3 regions of the Bacillus lumedeiriae genome follow, and region 3 is predicted to be linked to each of the others. Evidence: riboswitches for the same ligand, from Rfam matches in the RefSeq annotation. Region 3 holds a riboswitch; each other region holds the start of a gene.
What was found. A riboswitch is a leader RNA that binds a small molecule or an ion and turns the genes downstream of it on or off. The one in region 3 is predicted to bind thiamine pyrophosphate.
Positions count from the first base shown of each region.

Region 1: it holds a riboswitch for thiamine pyrophosphate, as region 3 does, so the genes downstream of both, thiT (energy-coupled thiamine transporter ThiT) here and QYG89_RS05685 (thiazole synthase) in region 3, are expected to answer to the same signal.
Region 2: it holds a riboswitch for thiamine pyrophosphate, as region 3 does, so the genes downstream of both, thiW (energy coupling factor transporter S component ThiW) here and QYG89_RS05685 (thiazole synthase) in region 3, are expected to answer to the same signal.

Region 1 covers NZ_JAUIYO010000015.1:32,200-38,602, reverse strand. Annotated here, with positions in the region: gene QYG89_RS14215 (NUDIX hydrolase) at 1-363, opposite strand, end outside; partial or broken gene QYG89_RS14210 (PAS domain S-box protein) at 594-1,652, shown strand; gene QYG89_RS17385 (ATP-binding protein) at 1,629-2,120, shown strand; gene QYG89_RS14205 (branched-chain amino acid aminotransferase) at 2,311-3,402, shown strand; gene QYG89_RS14200 (DUF3243 domain-containing protein) at 3,431-3,772, opposite strand; gene QYG89_RS14195 (L,D-transpeptidase family protein) at 3,861-4,355, opposite strand; TPP riboswitch at 4,482-4,584, shown strand; gene thiT (energy-coupled thiamine transporter ThiT) at 4,658-5,227, shown strand; gene QYG89_RS14185 (dynamin family protein) at 5,365-6,403, shown strand, end outside.
Region 2 covers NZ_JAUIYO010000002.1:31,584-37,986, reverse strand. Annotated here, with positions in the region: gene QYG89_RS03755 (ABC transporter ATP-binding protein) at 1-48, opposite strand, end outside; gene tenA (thiaminase II) at 41-715, opposite strand; TPP riboswitch at 942-1,045, opposite strand; gene QYG89_RS03745 (hypothetical protein) at 1,195-1,572, shown strand; gene thiW (energy coupling factor transporter S component ThiW) at 1,566-2,063, opposite strand; TPP riboswitch at 2,127-2,235, opposite strand; gene QYG89_RS03735 (superoxide dismutase) at 2,481-3,359, opposite strand; gene menC (o-succinylbenzoate synthase) at 3,573-4,682, opposite strand; gene QYG89_RS03725 (saccharopine dehydrogenase family protein) at 4,827-5,993, opposite strand; gene QYG89_RS03720 (DsbA family oxidoreductase) at 6,163-6,403, opposite strand, start outside.
Region 3 covers NZ_JAUIYO010000002.1:446,274-452,676, reverse strand. Annotated here, with positions in the region: gene QYG89_RS05695 (thiamine phosphate synthase) at 1-586, opposite strand, end outside; gene thiH (2-iminoacetate synthase ThiH) at 528-1,706, opposite strand; gene QYG89_RS05685 (thiazole synthase) at 1,721-2,485, opposite strand; TPP riboswitch at 2,554-2,655, opposite strand; gene mscL (large conductance mechanosensitive channel protein MscL) at 2,663-3,079, opposite strand; gene parC (DNA topoisomerase IV subunit A) at 3,273-5,699, opposite strand; gene parE (DNA topoisomerase IV subunit B) at 5,704-6,403, opposite strand, start outside.

The sequences.
Region 1 (6,403 bases), on a different contig from region 3:
TTTTAGCTGCTCTTCTGCAGACAATACCCCGACGAATGGAAAGATCATCGCTTCAAAAGGAGACAGCATAAAGTCCAAGGGAAACGTACGATGAATGCTTGATAAAGAAATTCCTAGTTCTTCCGACGTTTCCCGGATAGCTGTGAAGCGTTCGTCCTCATCATCCGGATCATATTTTCCTCCTGGAAAACAAACTTCTCCCGGCTGCCGGCGCATTTCATGGGAACGAACCTCAAATAAAACATGGATTTCTCCTTCTTTCTCAATAAGGGGAAGGAGAACAGCAAACTTTGTAAATTGTTCACTGCCTAAAATCACCGGTGTCCGATGTTGAAACTTTTCAAGTAATTGATTAATCCTCATGGCTGCACCTCTTTATTCACGACATGTTTTCTTTAATGATCAGTTCTGTTATAAAACATTGTTGATTTTTGACTCGTTTTCGGACGAAATGAGTCAAAAATCGTTTTATCAAGAATATCATTTAATATAGCCTAATTATAGCTTACTTGCTGAAAATTGTGAAAAAGGCAGGATACTTGCAGCTAACGAACAATTGTCAGAAAAACTCATCATTTGTTGAACGATTTTTGATGAAAAAGAAGAAGCTTTTAGACATGATAGTAAGGGGGAGTGGATTAGAAGTGGAAACCAATGAAGAAAGATTTATTAAGCTGGGCACCCTGCCTGCTATGTATGGCAATTGGTGTGATGCTTTTTTACATGCCATTTGTGACCCTGTCTACATATTCAACGGCGAAGGAAAGATCATTGCTGTGAATGAAGCATTTGAACGGGAATACGGATGGGCGTTAAATGAACTGCAAGAAACACCGCCGCCCATTGTTCCGATACACTTAAAAGGCGAGTTCGAGCGTTTGAAACAAAAGCTAATGTCTGGAGAGACAATCCAGCATTATCAAACCGTCCGTCAAAACAAAGACGGAGCTCTTCTTTATGTGAACATTTCTGCATCACCTGTACAAGATGCAGACGGACAATTCATTGCAGCTATTTTTGTCATAAAAAATATAACTAATAGTATTGAAACAGCTATTCTACTGGACCGTAAAGCAAAAGAATTAAAAGAAAACGAAAAAAAGTTTCTTTCCATAACAGAAAATATTAATGATATCTTTTGTGTATATGACTGTTTTACCAGCCAGCTCGTTTATATGAGTCCCTCATATGAAAAAGTGCTTGGACATTCGAGCGGTGAAATATATAAAAATCTGTGTATGATTATGGACATTATTCATCCGGATGACCGGACAAGATTTAAAGAGTTTATCAAAGGAGAAGAGTACGGCGAAAGTGCAGAAATTGAATACCAGGCGATCCATGAAAACGGGTCTGTCGTCTGGCTTCGCTCCCGGAAAATAATTGAACACCTCCTTACAAATAGAGTCATCTTCATTACTCAGGATATTACTAGTTTAAAGGAGAAGGAAATTCTTCTTAATAAAAAAGACAAACTCGGTGCTGTTGGCCAGCTGGCAGCTGGAATTGCTCATGAAGTGCGAAATCCGCTGACAGCGATTAAAGGGTTTACCCAATTATGGGGGCAGGAGACTCATCATCGGTACAGCGAAATTATTCTTTCAGAGCTTGATCGAATCGAATCCATTATGCAGGAATTCCTTATGCTTGCTAAGCCGAATCAAGAAACGGTTTTTGAAATAAAAGATATCAATGGAGTGTTAAAGGATTCCATCATGTTTATGCAGCCAGAAGCACTCCTTCATGGGATTGAGCTGGTTCCGGTGCTGGCAGAACCGCTGCCATTTGTCCGAATAGAAGAGAAACAGTTGAAACAGGTTATTTTGAATTTAATTAAAAATGCCATCGAAGCGATGCCGAACGGAGGAAAAGTCACGATTCACACGAAACAGGCAATGGATGGCTCTATTTGTATTGAAGTGATCGATGAGGGCATCGGTATTTCCCAAGACCGGATTCTGCGTCTTGGTGAACCGTTCTACTCCAACAAAGAAAAAGGGACAGGACTCGGATTGATGGTCAGCTTTAAAATTATTGAACACCATAATGGAAAAATCTTCTTCGAAAGCGAGCAGGGCAAAGGGACGAAAGTAGAAATTCGCCTCCCTGCTGTTCGTTGATAATACAGACGGAAGCAGCATGTTGTTGATCAAAATTCTGATTGGACAAAAAAATAAAAATATTTTACACTATTTTTGCACTAAATGATTGTGAAAAGATTCGAAAAAGTTGTAATATGGAAATGTATATAGTTTATTATCTCTTTTATCTTTTTCACCAAATTCATATACAGCAAGGAGCCAGTGCAAAATGAAAGAACATACTATCCAACTCAATCTTAGTCCTGAAAGAAAACCGAAGCCGCAATCCGCAGATCTAGGCTTTGGAAAAATCTTCACGGACCATATGTTTATTATGGATTATACCGAAGGACAAGGTTGGCATGATCCAAGAATTGTTCCTTACCAGCCGCTTTCATTAGATCCGTCTTGCATGATCTTTCATTATGGTCAAAGTGTCTTCGAAGGATTGAAAGCTTACTTGACAGAAGATAATCGAGTATTATTATTCCGTCCTGAGAGAAACTTTCAGCGCTTGAACCGTTCAAATGAACGTTTATGCATTCCTGCAGTAGATGTGGACATGGCGATCGAAGCGTTAAAACAACTTATTTCAGTTGAAAAAGAATGGATACCAAAATGGGAAGGCACATCGCTGTATATTCGCCCATTCATTATTGCAACGGAGCCGTTCCTGGGAGTGAAACCATCCAGCCGGTATCAATTTATCATCATTTTATCACCTGTAGGCCTTTACTATAAAGAAGGCATTAAACCGGTAAAAATCTTGGTGGAAAACGAATTTGTCCGTGCAGTTGCCGGGGGAACAGGGGAAGCGAAAACGGCAGGGAACTATGCCTCTAGTTTAAAAGCACAAGAAATAGCTGACCGCAAAGAATACTCTCAAGTGTTATGGCTTGATGGAGTAGAGAAAAAATACATCGAAGAAGTTGGCAGCATGAACGTCTTCTTCAAAATCAACGGTGAAGTTGTGACACCTGCGTTAAATGGCAGTATTTTAGACGGGGTGACAAGAAATTCAGTCATTCAACTGTTAAAACATTGGGGAATGACAGTAACAGAACGCCGAATTTCTATGGAAGAGCTTCGCGAGGCGCATCAGGCTGGTCAATTAGAAGAAGCCTTCGGCACAGGAACAGCCGCGATCATTTCGCCAATTGGAGAATTACTCTGGAAAGATGAAAAAATGATCATTAACGACGGGGTTACAGGCCCAGTGTCTGAAAAACTTTTCCACACGATTACAAGCATTCAAGGCGGAAAAGAACCAGATCCGTTTAATTGGACAATGGAAGTTGAACAGTGCATCGAAGTCAAATAAAAAACGACTGCCCAAGGGCAGTCGTTTTTTATTTGTGATCAACCATTTTAACAAGCATATGGGCTAAATGATGGCGTTCATCTTGCGTGCCTGCATTCCAAAGCTCTTGCAGCAGTTTTTCCTCCCGATTTTTTGGCTGGGCATGCTGGGCTAGATAGTTCCCAATCTTTTCTGCCGCGAGAGCCAGCTGCTCCTCATTTAAACCAATCTTTTCAGCGACTTCAATTCTTTGTTTGAGATACCCTTGAAACGTTTCAAAATCTTCAAGAATGCTGTCCATTCTTTCTGGATCCATCCGGGCAATCGTATTGTCCACTTTATCTATTTGCAATTCACCATCTTTATGAATCGCGTGGTTTTCTTCTGTCATCAGCCACTCCTCCTTTATGATTTTGTTATGCCCTCCTTTCGCGTTTTTAAACGTATACATGGCCTTTAGTAGACAGCTTTTCATTTCTTCACGGTCGAATATGAACAGGAGTGCCGATTGGAACAATTCTTGCCAATTCTTCCACATCGCGATTATACATGCGGACACATCCGTGAGAAACGAATTTCCCGATAGAAGATGGATTATTCGTTCCATGAATACCGTATGATTTTTTAGATAAACTCATCCACATCGTTCCAAATGGACCGCCAGGGTTGGGTGCTTTATTAATAATGACAAAATCGCCCGTCGGCGTTTGAGTCAGCATTTTTCCAACGCCGACGGGATATGTTTTTTGAACATTTCCCCGGTGAAACAACGTTAATTTGCGCTGTGAAAGCGAAATATGGATGGAATAGGGAAGAGTATCCGGTGACGGCAGCCCAGGAATACGAATTTTTTGACCGGGATAAATGAGATGAATGTTCATTCCAGGATTGGCAGCCATCAATCTAGAGAGGGAGATGCGATAATCAGCCGCAATCGACGATAATGTTTCGCCGGGTTTTACAATATGATTCATCGGATGCACCTGCTTTAACGTGATTTTTAAAAACCGATTTTGAAGATTCCGTTTATATATATGCCCATGCGCTTATCTTAGAATAATATTTCGTTTTCATGTCTCTTATGCTATATTGATAGTATATAAGTCCACTAGGGGTGTCGTTATCGGCTGAGAGAGGAGAGATCCTCAACTCTAAGAACCTGATCTGGTTCATACCAGCGTAGGAAAGTGTGATGATCGATGCAAAAAGATTCGTACAAACGAACAAGTCTATTGTATCCTTACACCCCTTTGGATGAGATAAAGGGGGATTTTTCATGGAGAGAAACAAACTAGTCACAATGATCGAAATCGCCGTCATGGCCGGGCTTTCCGTCATATTAAGTTATGTGGAATTTGGCGCACTTTGGGCTTTCGGCGGGTCCATTTCATTGGTAATGGTTCCGATTTTCATTATGGCTTTTCGCCGCGGGTGGCAGGCCGGATTTATTACAGGAATTTTAGTTGGAGTCATTAGTTTAATGACAGGCGGCTATGTCGTTCATCCTGTACAGCTCGTACTTGATTACCCGCTCGCTTATGCCGTACTTGGACTCGGCGGCCTCGCTGTTTTCCATAAAAGCATAACAGTGAGCCGAATGGTGATCGGTCTGTTGATCGGCACAACGCTGCGCCTTGTGTGCCACTTTTTGTCCGGAGTCATTTGGTTCGGGGAATATGCACCGGAAGGCACACCAGTTGCTGTCTATTCATTCTTATACAACCTATCTTATTTACTTCCAGAAATGCTGATTACGCTAGCCGTATTAGTATTCCTGAAGAAAACCTCGCCGAGCTTTTTTAAACATTCCGCTCCTGTGGGGCAAAACCGCTCCATAAGTGCCTAATTGAAAAATGAATAAATAAGAAAAAGAAGCTAAATGATTATGTTTAGCTTCTTTTTTGTTGTACATTTGCTGAAATTGCCGATTCATTCCGATACAATAAACAAAACACTTCTACTATTTACAGGAAGGCGGATTCTATGCTGGATGAAACGTTAACAAAGTGGCTCGCTAATCAGAAGCCGACCCGCTCGCTATTACTGCCCAAACTGCAGCAGCTTCACGATGTATTCATGCGTGATCACGATCAAGAACAGGCGAAAATTTGTATGGAACTCATTGATAAACTAGACAAAATGGAGTATGTAATTGCCTTTTATGGCCACTTTTCTGCTGGGAAATCAACGATGATCAATGAGCTTATGGGGGAAGAACTGCTGCCATCGAGCCCGATTCCTACGAGTGCGAATGTCGTCAAGGTGAAGGAAGGAGAACCGTATGCGAAAGTCTTATTTAAAGATCAAGGAGTAAAAACGTTTCCTTATCCGTATGACCTGAGCGACATTCAAGCTTATTGTGTCAATGGTGATCAAGTGGAGGAAGTGGAAATTTCGCATCGAACCGGCCAACTGCCGGAGGGAACGGCAGTTTTTGATACACCAGGAATTGATTCAACGGACGATGCCCATCGGGTAAGTGCGATGTCTAAGCTTCATTTAGCCGACCTAGTCTTTTATATGATGGATTATAATCACGTCCAATCACCTGTAAACTTTGAATTTAGCAAACAGCTGGCAGAAAGAGGGAAAGACTGCTGCTTTATCGTGAACCAAATTGATAAGCATGTCGCCAGTGAGCTGTCTTTTGATGAATTTTCCCAGCGTATCCGCCGCTCTTTTGATGAGCACAATCTGTCCTACAGCGGCCTTTATTTTACTTCATTAAGAGACGACAGCCATCCATCCAATCAACTGAATGAACTGAAAATGCTTTTAGCCAATAAAATCGCTGACCGTCAGCAGGAAATCGTTCACCATGTGCTCCGGGAAGCGCTCATCGCTGCCATGAATTTCTTTCAAAAACAGAGGGAAAAAGCAAATGATGAACGCAGCCGATATGAAGAGAAATTGTTCGGTATACACTCATTGCAAGAGTTAGAAGACGAGACAGAACGGCTGGAACGCCAGTTGAGCACAATCGATACAAAAGAACAGCTATTCAGCAAGCGGTTTGAAGAAG
Region 2 (6,403 bases), 410 kb from region 3:
TTTATAGGAAAAAGTCACATTCTCAAACTCTAGAACTTTTTTATTCATCTCCAGGCCACATTTGCTCATTGTATGCCATATCCCAGAACATATACTCATAGCGGGTCGTATTTAGAAAGATTTCTTCCAATCGATCAAGCTCTTCTTCACTCTTTCCGGCTGTGTGTTTATCTAATAGTTCGATGCACCATACAGCCAGCTCGCCGAACTCTTTCGATGAGTACATTTTTATCCAGTCACCATACAGCTCATGTTCACTTGCACCTGGAATTTCATTCAGTTCCTTTCCAATCTCCCAGTAACTCCATGCACACGGCAACAGTGCAGAAATCAGCTCAGCAAGGGTCCCATTCTGACTGACATGGAGCATATAATGTGTATACGCAAGTGTAATTGGAGATGGCTTCGCCTGCTCCAGCTCTTCCTCTGAAATACCAAACCTAGCTGCATACTGGCGGTGAAGCGACATTTCGAAATTAAGAGTCTCATTCAATAAGGACGCAAACCTTCCCATCGTCTCCACATCCGTCGCTTTAACAGCTCCAAGCGCAAACACCTTGGAATAATCGATTAAATATAAATAATCCTGAACCATATAAAAACGGAATTTCCGCTGATCAAGCGTTCCATCGCCGATCCCCTTTACAAAAGGATGCTTATGATTTTGCCTCCAGATCGGTTGTAATTTCTCATGTAACCTTTCACTAAACTTCATTGATATACACTCCTTAGAATCTATTAATTGCAATGCCTAACTGCCTAGAAATGCGTATAGACGTTTGTTCATACATTTGCATGCGTTGTGCATCATTCCGGATTTTTTGTTCACACTTTTAAACCTTTATCCATCGTTAGAACAATAAAAAAACTGCTTCTCACAGGGAGAAGCAGTTTTATAAGTTCTTATTTTGCTGCAATGACAAAAAGAATTGCAGCTTAACATACTCACAATGCCTCTTCCCTACGCTGGCATGACCCAGTTCAGGTAATAAGGGTTAAGGTATTTCACCTTTCTCAGCTTATTAAAGCACCCCCAAGGATCAAACTATTTAATTAGACTTTACTTAGTTGTAACATACTTATAGCCTTACATCAATAAAATTCTGAATTTTTAAATAAATTAAAGCGATCATTTTATTTATCATTCACATGTATATTAATAGAAAGTTCATTTGCGGAAGGAGCTATGCTGCTGTGTATTATTTTTATCCGTATGGGCGTCCCTATGCTACTACATTTACAAATTATGATCTTCACCAAGCATTCATAAGACCTTATCCTACAGTCAATACAGTCTTCTTTAAACAGTCTGCCCAATCAATGAAAAGGCTCTTGAATGAAACAACTCTGCTTCTAAACAAGATAACGACTGACAATGATTTTGCCTTTCGCTTAATGGCTGCTGCTCAATCTTCTAACCGACAAGAAGTAGAACGGCTCATCCGATCGTCCGGAATGCTCACAAAAGCGGCTATTTCTTTTAATCCAGATTTTTTTCGGCTTGAACTACAAACAGATTCAGGGAATTTGCAATGTTGTAAGCTGGCCGTTTCGATTCGTTGGAATCAATGATTAGGACGATATTTCCAGACTTTCATTTTGACGATCCGTTTCACTAAAACAAGGCCAATCAATGATCCGGAAAGACTGCTGACAAGAAACGCAGGCAAAAAGAAAAAGGCGCCGACTGTCGTTCCCATCAAAATTTTTGCATAAGGCACAGCGAATAAAGAAGCAATTAGTCCCGTACCAGTTATTTCTCCAATAGAAGCCCCCCAAGCATGTCTCGTTTTTTGATAAATATATCCGGCAAGAAAAGCTCCAATCATTCCGCCTGGAAAAGCTAATAACGAGCCTGTCCCCATAAGGTTTCGAAGCAATCCAGTTACAAATGCGATAATAACCGCAGGCCCTGGGCCGAGCAGCACACCGGCCATCACATTGACCGCATGTTGAACAGGATATGCTTTGGCTATTCCAGCAGGAAACCAAATAAGAGAAGAGCCGAACGTCGCGATGGCCGTAAATAAAGCCATGTATGCCAGTTTTTGCACTTGGTTCATATACATTCCTCCATTATAAAAAGCCGAACCCTTATCTAGGCTCGGCTTTTGTAAGTGAAATAGTTTATGAATATACTACTTTCCTACGCTGGCATCACCCAGATCAGGTTCAAAGAGTTGAAAAACAATTCGCTTTTCTCTCAGCCTTTAACAGGCACCTCTAGTAGCTTTCCTATTAAGTTCATTTTCTATTATAGAATGAATTATATTGAATGGGAAGGTCTTGGCAGTGTAATTTTTCATTTATTGCGACATCTTCTTATATAAAGGCTTTGTTGATTCTCGCCTTCCTCGGGTGGTCCGGGAGCCTCCTCGCCGCTATCGCGCCTTCGAGGTCTCATGTGAACGCACAGTCTCCCGCCTTCCTCCAATCCACAATAGTGATTGACATAACCTATATAAAAAGCATGAGTACGGCTACCTGTGTCTTGCTTCTCTAAACCGTCGGCTTACTTCATCCCAGCAGACAACATTCCACCAGTTCTCTATATAATCCGCTCTTTTATTTTTATATTTTAAATAATAGGCATGTTCCCACACATCAAGAACGAGGAGCGGAACAATATCCCACTGACTTAAGTTTTGATGTTTTTCCGCTTGCAATATTTCCATCCGCTGTGCCTGCGGCGCCCACACAAGGATGGCCCAGCCTCCGCCTTCCACATGCTGCGCTGCTTGTGAAAATTGATTTTTAAATTCAGCGAAACTGCCAAATGAACGGGACATCTCACGCTCTAGCTCTCTTGATGGCTTTCCTCCTCCCTGTGGACACATCACTTTCCAAAAAATCGAATGCAAATAATGGCCTGCACCGTTGAACGCAAGCTCCCTTTCCCAATGTTTAACAAGCTGAAAATCATTCACTTTCCGTGCCTTCGCTAATTCTCGCTCTGCTTTATTTAAGCCATCTACATAGCTTTGGTGGTGCTTATCATGATGAAGCCGCATCGTTGGTTCATCAATATATGGTTCCAGTGCATTGTACGGATAAGGAAGCGGAGGAAGCCGATGACCGCCGATTGGAACTTGTTCCACTCTGTTCTCCTGCCCCTCCGAATCACAATCTGTAAACAGTTTTTCATGAAACTGTTGCCATTCTTGTGCCAATGCCCGAACCTCTTTTTCTACTTTATAACATTCTGTCTCATTAAGCGGCCCTGATAACCACTCGTCAATCTTTTCAATTTGTTCTTCCCAGTTTTTAATGAGTGCAGGATCGATAACTTCATTCTCCCAATTCGATAAATCATCACACCACTTTTTCGCTTCTTGCAAATAATGCTGGTACCGCTCCAACTAAACTCCTCCCTTCACCTGCTATTCTCAACATATGCATGCGCGGCATTTACGTTCTTATCGTCTTTTCCAAGCTTGATTATTTCTGATTCTTCCATTTCAAAAAAGCTGTCTGGCAGCCAACATACAGTTGACTGCCAGACAGCTTCTTAAGTGGGATATCCCTTCATCTCTCCCTGGTTTCTAAAAGCCTGTGCACCGTTCTCCTCAAAATCATAAAGAATGTACTTTTTCTTTCAACGTGAACTTTTTGACTGCTTCCAAATCCATATCGTAGCCAATCCCTGCTTGATCCCTAACTTGTATGACACCACCCTGTACAGTTACTTCCGGCTGAATAATATCCCTCTCCCAATAACGCGAAGAAGCTGCGGTGTCTCCCGGCATCGTAAAATGACTCAAAGTCGTAAGCGCAATATTATGCGCTCTTCCCACTCCCGCTTCCAGCATGCCTCCACACCAGACAGGTATACTGTTCTCCTTACAAAGATCGTGAATCTTCTTAGATTCTGTTAATCCGCCGACACGGCCAATTTTGATATTAATAATTTTACAGCTTCCAAGCTGCAGGGCTTTTCGCGCATCTTCATAAGAGTGGATACTTTCATCTAAACAAAGAGGCGTCTGCAATTCTCTTTGAAGCACAGCATGATCGACAATGTCATCCGATGCAAGTGGCTGTTCAATCATCATTAACTGAAACTCATCCAACTTCTTTAGTTCTGGAAGATCTTCCAGCCGATAAGCTGAATTAGCATCTGCCATCAGCAGAATATCTGGAAAAGAACAGCGGATTTCCCTTATGACATCAACATCCCAACCTGGCTTAATTTTTACTTTTATTCGTTTATATCCCTCGTCTACATGTGTTTTTATAATATGTAAAAGGTCATCAACGGTTTCTTGAATCCCGATACTAATCCCAACATCAATCGTTGTATTTTCTCCCCCTAAAGCTTGATAAAGCGGAATGCCTTTTCTTTTAGCATATAAATCCCAAACGGCTCCTTCGATCGCGGCTTTCGCCATATTATTTTTTTTGATTGGTTCAAATAAAGAGGTAATTTCATCTGGATGGGAGATATCTTTGTCTTTTAATAAAGGAATTAAGAAGTCTTCTATCATGTGCCAATTTGTTTGGAGTGTTTCCTCACTATAAAAAGGAGACGGAAAAGCAACGGACTCCCCCCAGCCAGACAAACCTTCTTCATCTTTCACCTCTACTAAAATAAACTCTTTGTTTTTCATTGTTCCGAAGCTCGTTGTAAACGGGAACTTCATTTCCATTTGTAAATGACGCAGTACGATTTCTTTTAATTTCATTGTTTTCTTCCCTTCTCGGCGTTCAATAGATGAACCTCATCACCTTGCCGTTTTCCTCACCCTCTCCTCTTATTGTACATAAAAAGAAAACAGACTGCCAAAAAGTCAATACTCCGCTGACTTTTAGACAGTCCCAAATAATATCTATGCCAGCGGCTTTTCTTCCTCTATAATTTCTTTTATCAGAACATTACGCTTTGCCATTTCTTCTATATATTTATCTCCTGGAACGATTTGCTCCGGCGGGTAGACACCGGTCTTGTCAATCGTTCCCTCAGCAATCATTTGTGCAACAATGGAAATCGTATTTGCCGTCGCTCTAGCCATGGCGGTTACGTTATGAACCGTATCCTTATATGTCGTCATTTCATATGTGCAGGCCGTCTTCCTTCCATCCTTGATTCCCTTTGTCTCTACTCTTAACAGAACAACATCTACTTTGTCTTTTAAATCGACAATTGGATCAAGTGCTTTCAACAAAACATCACGCGGTCTCACTTGAGTGCCGTTTACTTCTACAAAATAATCAGAGCGGGTTAAGTTTAAATCAACGAGCAATTTAAATTTTTCTGCATGCCCCGGATAGCGAATGGTTTTGTATTCTAAACACTCAAGATGCGGATACGAATATGAAAGTGTCGATGTTCCACCTGCTGTATGAAATGCCTCGAGCGGGCCAAACTTCTCAAAATGAATAGTTTCTATTTCAGACAAAGAAGGAATCTCTTGTTTTTTTCCACTCCTAATAATAAGAGATGGGTCTGTGTAATGATCGAACACTCCCTCCATCGAAAACACATGATTGTATTCAAATGGCGGTTCCGGGCGAAGCGGAATGCCTCCTACGTACAATTTAATCGATTCGACTTGATCAAGTTTGCCGGCACCATATCCCGCCAAAATATTAATCATCCCCGGTGCGACACCAAGATCCGGAATCAGCGTCACTTTAGCAGCTTTCGCTTCTTCCTTCATTTCCAACACCCGATCCGTTGCATGACCGATATGCCCGCCGAGATCGACCGAATGTACACCCGCTGCGATGGCCGCTTTAGCAACATCTACATTGAATGAATAAAATAACGCATTAATCGCAACATCATGCTTCTTCATTAAAGCAACGAGCTGATCTGTATTTGAGGCATCAACGAAAATCGCGCTTAGTTTTGGGGATTGCAGAACCCGGCAAGTTTGTTTCGCTTTTTCAACATCATAATCAGCTAATGTGACCTTAGCTACCCCTTTACATTGGACTAAATCCCTTGCCGCTTCTTTTCCCATTAGCCCCGATCCTAGTACGAGTACTCGCATGTTTCATTCCTCCCCATTTGGTTATTATTCTGTTTATGTAGTAGTATATGAAAGAAAAACCGGTTTCTTGATTCCTGTATGAAGACACAAGTAAAAACAGCTTCCTCTGACGCAGGAGGAAGCTGTTTTTACTTGTGTCTGTTAAATAATATTGTCGATTTAATAACAGTTAAGTTCGGTCACCTGGTACATCACAGCCTTCATCTGTGCAAACCGTGTCAGGGGCACCATCCCCAGATAGGTCTTGCAGCACCGGTTTCTCGTTTTCTTCTTCCCATACTTTTTGCAAAGCAGCAGTAAATGCTTCAACCGGCTGTGCTCCAGAAATAGCATACTTATCATTAAATACAAAAAACGGAACACCTTGTACACCAATCCTGCGAGCCTCTTCTTCATCTATCCGCACTTCT
Region 3 (6,403 bases):
TTCGATAATATGCAGCAGTATCTGCCGGATCTTTACTCCCGAAAATCCCCGACATCACAGCGATTCCGCTTGCACCAGCTTCTTTTACTTCTTGAATATGATGCGGCATAATTCCTCCAATCGCTATGATCGGCATGTTCACAGCACGTGTAGCCGCTTTCAGCTGTTCTAAGCCAGCTGGTGTTCTGCCGGGTTTAGAAGCCGTCGGATAAATATGACCGAACAAGCCCCAGTCCGCCCCATTACTCTCAGCTTTTATAGCAGCAGCCGGTTCATGAATGGAACATCCTGCTTTCATAGAAGCAGTAAACGGCTTTACTATCTGTAACGGAAGGCTGTTTTCAGTCAACTGTACGCCACCGGCTTCTGCTGCCAGCGCTACATCTACCCGGTCATTTACAATGATCTTTTCCGCGGGTACATCAGCCTCTATAAACGTTTGCACCCAGTGAAACAATTCTTTAGCGCTGCGATGCTTTTCCCTAATATGGATGTAGTCGACAAATGGGTGAATGATGGAGGCTATGTCAGACGCCTGCTCCAGCTCTTGCTTCCCTGTCGTAATTGCGTGAAGTTGAAAAGACATTTGTCTCCTCCTCACTAGCTAGAATATCCCAATCTTTTGAAACCGGCTGATAACCGAGCTGTTTCAACCTTGTTTTCACTTCATCTACTGTACGTGTATCAGAGATTTCAAATTGGCTGTTATCCTCTTTTTTGTTTGCATATCCGCCGACCACGGTGGAAGAAGCTGCAGACATTTTTGTTACACCGAGTTTAATCAGATGATCCCTAAGTGCCGCCTCTTCGCGGGTAGACAGTGTAATGCCTGCACGCGGCATAAAAATCCGAAAAGCAAGCATGGCTTGAACCAGATCTTTATCTTCTACAAGAACTCTCGGCTCAAATCCTCCTAAGTTCGGACGAATGCGGGGAAAAGAAACAGCAACGTCAGTTTCTATATATTTTTTCTGTAAATACTGGGCATGCATTGCGGTAAAAAACACTTCTTTTCTCCAGTTATCCATTCCTAGCAATGCTCCGATATTAATAGACCTCATACCGGCCTCGCAGCCCCGCTCTGGTGCATCGAGACGATAACGATAATTTCTTTTTGGCCCTTTTAGATGAATTTCCTTGTAAATGTCTTCATTATATACTTCTTGATATACAGTCAGTCCATCCACGCCTGCTTGGAAAAGCTGTCTATACTCATTCGTATCAAGCGGCTGTACTTCAATAGCAATCGAGGCTGCGTGACTTCTTAAAATTTTTGCACTTTCGGCTAAATAAGAAACAGAAGAATGAATGCGTGATTCCCCAGTCAATAAAATGACGTGCTGAATCCCCATCTCTTTTAATGCCTTTGCTTCTTGATCAATTTCTAATGCTGTTAATTTCCGTCTTGGAAAGTCATTGTCAAAGCTAAAACTGCAATACGCACATTTATTCACACAATAATCAGTCAAATAAAGAGGCGCATACAAAGAGATCACTTTGCCAAAATGCTGAACAGTCAGCTTATGGGCTTTCTGCGCCATCTCCTCTAAACGCTCCACTGCTGCAGGCGAAAGGAGCACGAGTAGATCATTCTCGTTCAAATTCGTTTTGCTTAACACTTTATCTACGTCTTTCACTGTGACACGGTCTAGCATTTCTTCATACGGTTTATTTTTGATTTGATCGTATACATCGTAAAAGCTCATGTTACCCCTCCTTTTTAACGTAAGAAACCAGTTAACGGTGATGAAGCGTTAGCCCTTTGTGAAACAGATCCTAGGCCTGCTAAGTAAGCTTTTCTTCCGGCGATGACAGCTAGGTTAAATGCTTCTGCCATACTGATCGGATCATCAGCTGTAGCAATCGCTGTGTTCACAAGAACAGCATCTGCTCCCATTTCCATCGCCTCTGCTGCTTCAGATGGTCTTCCGATACCGGCATCAACAATGATTGGCAGCGTCTTTTCCTCTATTAAAATCCGAATCATTTCCTTCATACGGATACCCCTGTTTGAACCAATCGGTGAACCAAGCGGCATAATAGCCGCTGCGCCGGCATCCGCCAGTTTTTTCGCTGCCATCAAATCCGGGTTCATATAAGGAAGGACAACAAATCCTTCATTGGCGAGTATATCCGTAGCCCGAATCGTTTCTTCATTATCCGGCAATAAATATTTTTGATCGGAAATTACTTCGATTTTAATCCAGTTGCCCATCCCGGCTGCTCTCGCCAATCTCGCAATTCTCACTGCTTCTTCGGCATTTCTCGCCCCTGATGTATTTGGCATAATAATCATATTCGGCGGAATGTCTTCTAAAATGTTTTCATGACCAGCCTCCAAGTCTACCCGTCGGACGGCTACTGTGACCACCTCTGATCCTGACTGTGCAAAAGCTTGTTTCATCACGGAATGATCCGCAAATTTCCCTGTACCTGTAAAAAGACGATTCGTTAATTTCGTTTGACCAATCATTAATTCATCCATCATAATTCCTCCTTTTTACAATGAAAAAGAGCCTACCACAGTGGCAGGCTCTTTTATGTATATTAAATAACATAAAATGCAAGCTTCCCTCCGTTGGTACTAACCAAATCAGGTTCAAGAGTTGGATAATGTTTATCCTCTCAGCCTTAAAGGCACCCCTAGCTAACTTTCTTTTATTTAATTATCTCTATTATACTCTGAATTTTCTAAATTGTTAAGTTTTTTGTCTAATTTTAATAGATCTCTAATTTCTGTGAGCAATTCTTCCTCTTTTGATAGTGAAGGCGGTGTTTCTTCCGCTTTTTCCTGATGGTACAGTTTGTTAAACAGCTTAACGAATAAGAAAATAGAAAAAGATATAATAAGAAAATCAACAATCGTTTGCAGGAAGTTGCCATATTTAACGACAGCTCCTCCAAAATGAAACGCTAAATTTGAAAAATCAACTCCCCCGATCAGCAAACCGATCAAAGGCATAATCATATCGTTTACAAGTGAAGTAACAATCTTACCAAAAGCTGCTCCAATAATAACCCCAACGGCTAAATCAATGACATTGCCCCGCATAGCAAACTTCTTAAACTCTTGAAACACAGCCATTACATTCCTTTCCATTATCTTTGCTTTCTAACTATAACAAAAGCATAGTAAACTGTCCTTCTTTTATTACATATTTTATTAAAGTTTCTAGGATACTACTTTGAATTTTGCACATAATGAATTAAAAATAAAAATACGTGGCAACCAGCCACATATTTTTATTTTTTATACAGTCAATATTTCTTTTTTATTCTTCCGATCTAATTACTTTCCAAACGGCTGTTATTTCTCCGCTCTCCTTCTCATCCAAAACGAATGACCCGTTCGAATAACGATCACTCGGTTTTAACGTAGAAAAATCGAAGAGTTCCCTCTTTCCCTTCTTTGTTTGCAGTACGACCGATTCCCCTCGTTCAATCGTCGTTAATTGAACGACGCGATGAGGATTTCCTTTCAATTCCCGCAGCATAAGGACACCCCTTGATGCCCGTGATACCGGCTCAAATTCAGTTGACTTCATTTTCTTTACGGCTCCGCGCTGTGTAGTGAGCAGCAAATCTTTTTCTTCATTTGATTCCCACACTTCTACACCGACCAAATAATCACCGTCTTTTACGTTCATTCCTTTTACTCCTGCTGCACGCGGTCCTACGATACTTGCCTCATCCTCGGAAAATAAGAGTCCGTAACCGAAAAATGTCGACAAGAACACTTGTTTTTTTCCGTTCGTTAAATGAACTCCAACTACTTCGTCATCATCTTTTAGCCTAATAGCTGTTAACGCTCGTGAATAGCGCTGCACTTTGTAAGAAGATAATTCTGTTCGCTTAATTGTGCCATTTTTCGTAGCAAATAATAAATAGGACGGTTCCTGAAAATCTTTAATAGCAAAAGCAGCGATAATGAACTCTTCTTTTTCGATAGAAACAAGACTGGCCACATGCTGGCCAAGATCTTTCCAGCGAATATCAGGCAGTTCATGAACAGGCAAATACAAATAGTTTCCTTTATTCGTAAAGATGAGTAAAACATCGGTTGTATTTACTTCTTGTTTATAGAGGAGATAATCTGTTTCCTTCATCGCCAAGTCTTTTCCGCCTGATGCGGAATAGGAACGCAGGCTTGTCCGTTTAATGTAGCCGTCTCTTGTCACAGTCACGATCACGTCTTCATTTGGAATTAATACTTCAAGACTGACTTTTATTTCTTCAATTTCTTTTTCAATGACTGTCCGCCGCTCGTCATTGTATTTTCTCTTCATCTCTTTTAATTCTTTTTTGATGACAGTTGTCAGTTTCTTTTCACTCGCTAAAATGGCAGTCAGCTGCTCGATTTCAGCTGCCAGTTCTCCAGCCTCTTTCTGTAAAGCTGTAATGTCTGTGTTCGTCAGCCGGTACAATTGCAAGCTGACGATCGCTTCTGCCTGCGCTTCTGTAAAATCAAAAGCAGCCATTAAATTATTTTTGGCATCCTTCTTATCTTTCGATGCCCTAATGGCCGCAATGACTTCATCAAGTATTGACAGTGCTTTGATCAATCCCTCGACAATGTGCTGCCGGGCCTGCGCTTTCGCTAAATCGTATTCCGAGCGCTTCGTAACGACTTCTTTCTGGTGACTTATGTAGGCATCTAATAGTTCGGCCAAGCCCATTAATACAGGCCGCTGATTATGAATAGCAACCATATTAAAACTATAACTGATCTGCAAATCACTTGCTTTGTATAAATAATTTAATATTCCTTTCGCATCGCCATCTTTTTTTAATTCAATGACGATCCGCAGGCCGGTACGGTCGGTTTCATCCCTTACTTCCGCGATGCCTTCCACTTTCCGGTCAATTCTGAAATCATCTATTTTTTTGACGAGATTTGCTTTGTTCACATCGTATGGGATTTCTGTAATAACAATTTGCTTCTTTCCGCCCCTAATTTCTTCAATGTCCGCTTTTCCGCGTACAATCACTTTTCCTTTTCCGGTCTTATACGCTTTTTCAATGCCATCGACACCTTGGATAATCCCGCCCGTTGGAAAATCCGGCCCTTTTATCACTGTCATTAAATCGGCTACCGTACATGCAGGACGTTCCATCCTCATAATGACCGCATCAATCACTTCGCCCAGCTGATGCGGGGGAATGTCAGTAGCGTACCCGGCAGAAATTCCCGTTGAGCCATTCACTAATAGGTTAGGGAAACGCGCCGGCAAAACAGTCGGCTCTTCTGTCGTATCATCAAAATTCGGGATAAAATCGACGGTCCGTTTTTCAATATCTTTTAACAGCTCTCCAGAAATAGCGGAAAGCCTCGCCTCTGTGTAACGCATAGCAGCCGGCGGATCACCGTCAACAGAGCCGTTATTGCCGTGCATTTCCACGAGCAGCTGGCGGAGCTTCCACTCCTGACTCATTCGCACCATCGCATCATAAACAGATGAATCGCCGTGTGGATGAAAATTGCCGATCACGTTTCCGACCGTTTTGGCCGATTTCCGAAACCCTTTTTCATGCGTATTGCCTTCTGTATACATCGCATATAAAATCCGGCGCTGAACCGGCTTTAAACCATCGCGGGCATCAGGCAGTGCCCGTTCTTGGATAATATATTTACTATAGCGGCCAAACCGGTCGCCTAATACATCTTCAAGGGGCAGATCTTGAAACACTTCTTTTTGCATCTAGTTATTCCTCCTCGCCGACTGAAAGGTTTTCATTTTCTAATATGTTGCTGTCGTCTTCCAGTCCAAACGCGACATTCGATTCAATCCATTTGCGGCGCGGTTCGACCTTATCGCCCATTAATGTCGTCACACGGCGCTCTGCACGGGCCGCATCATCGATCAATACACGAATAAGCGTTCTTGATTCAGGGCTCATCGTCGTTTCCCACAGCTGGTCGGCATTCATTTCACCGAGACCTTTATAACGCTGCAGCATACACCCTTTTCCTACTTTCTTCATCGTTTCTGCCAGTTCATCATCTGTCCAGGCATATTCAATAATTTCTTTTTTGCCGCTGCCTTTGCTCACTTTGTAGAGCGGCGGCAAGGCAATATATACTTTTCCCGCCTCAATTAGCGGCTTCATGTAACGGTAGAAGAAAGTAAGCAGCAGAACTTGAATGTGTGCGCCGTCTGTATCAGCATCTGTCATAATGATGATTTTGTCATAATTGGCATCATCCACATTAAAATCCGGCCCTGCTCCCGCACCAATGGCATGAATAATGGTGTTAATTTCCTCATTTTTAAAGATATCTGCCAATTTCGCTTTTTCCGTGTTAATGACTTTTCCTCGAAGCGGAAGAACAGCTTGAAAGCGCCGGTCACGTCCTTGTTTAGCCGAGCCTCCGGCGGAATCTCCCTCTACTAAGTACAGTTCA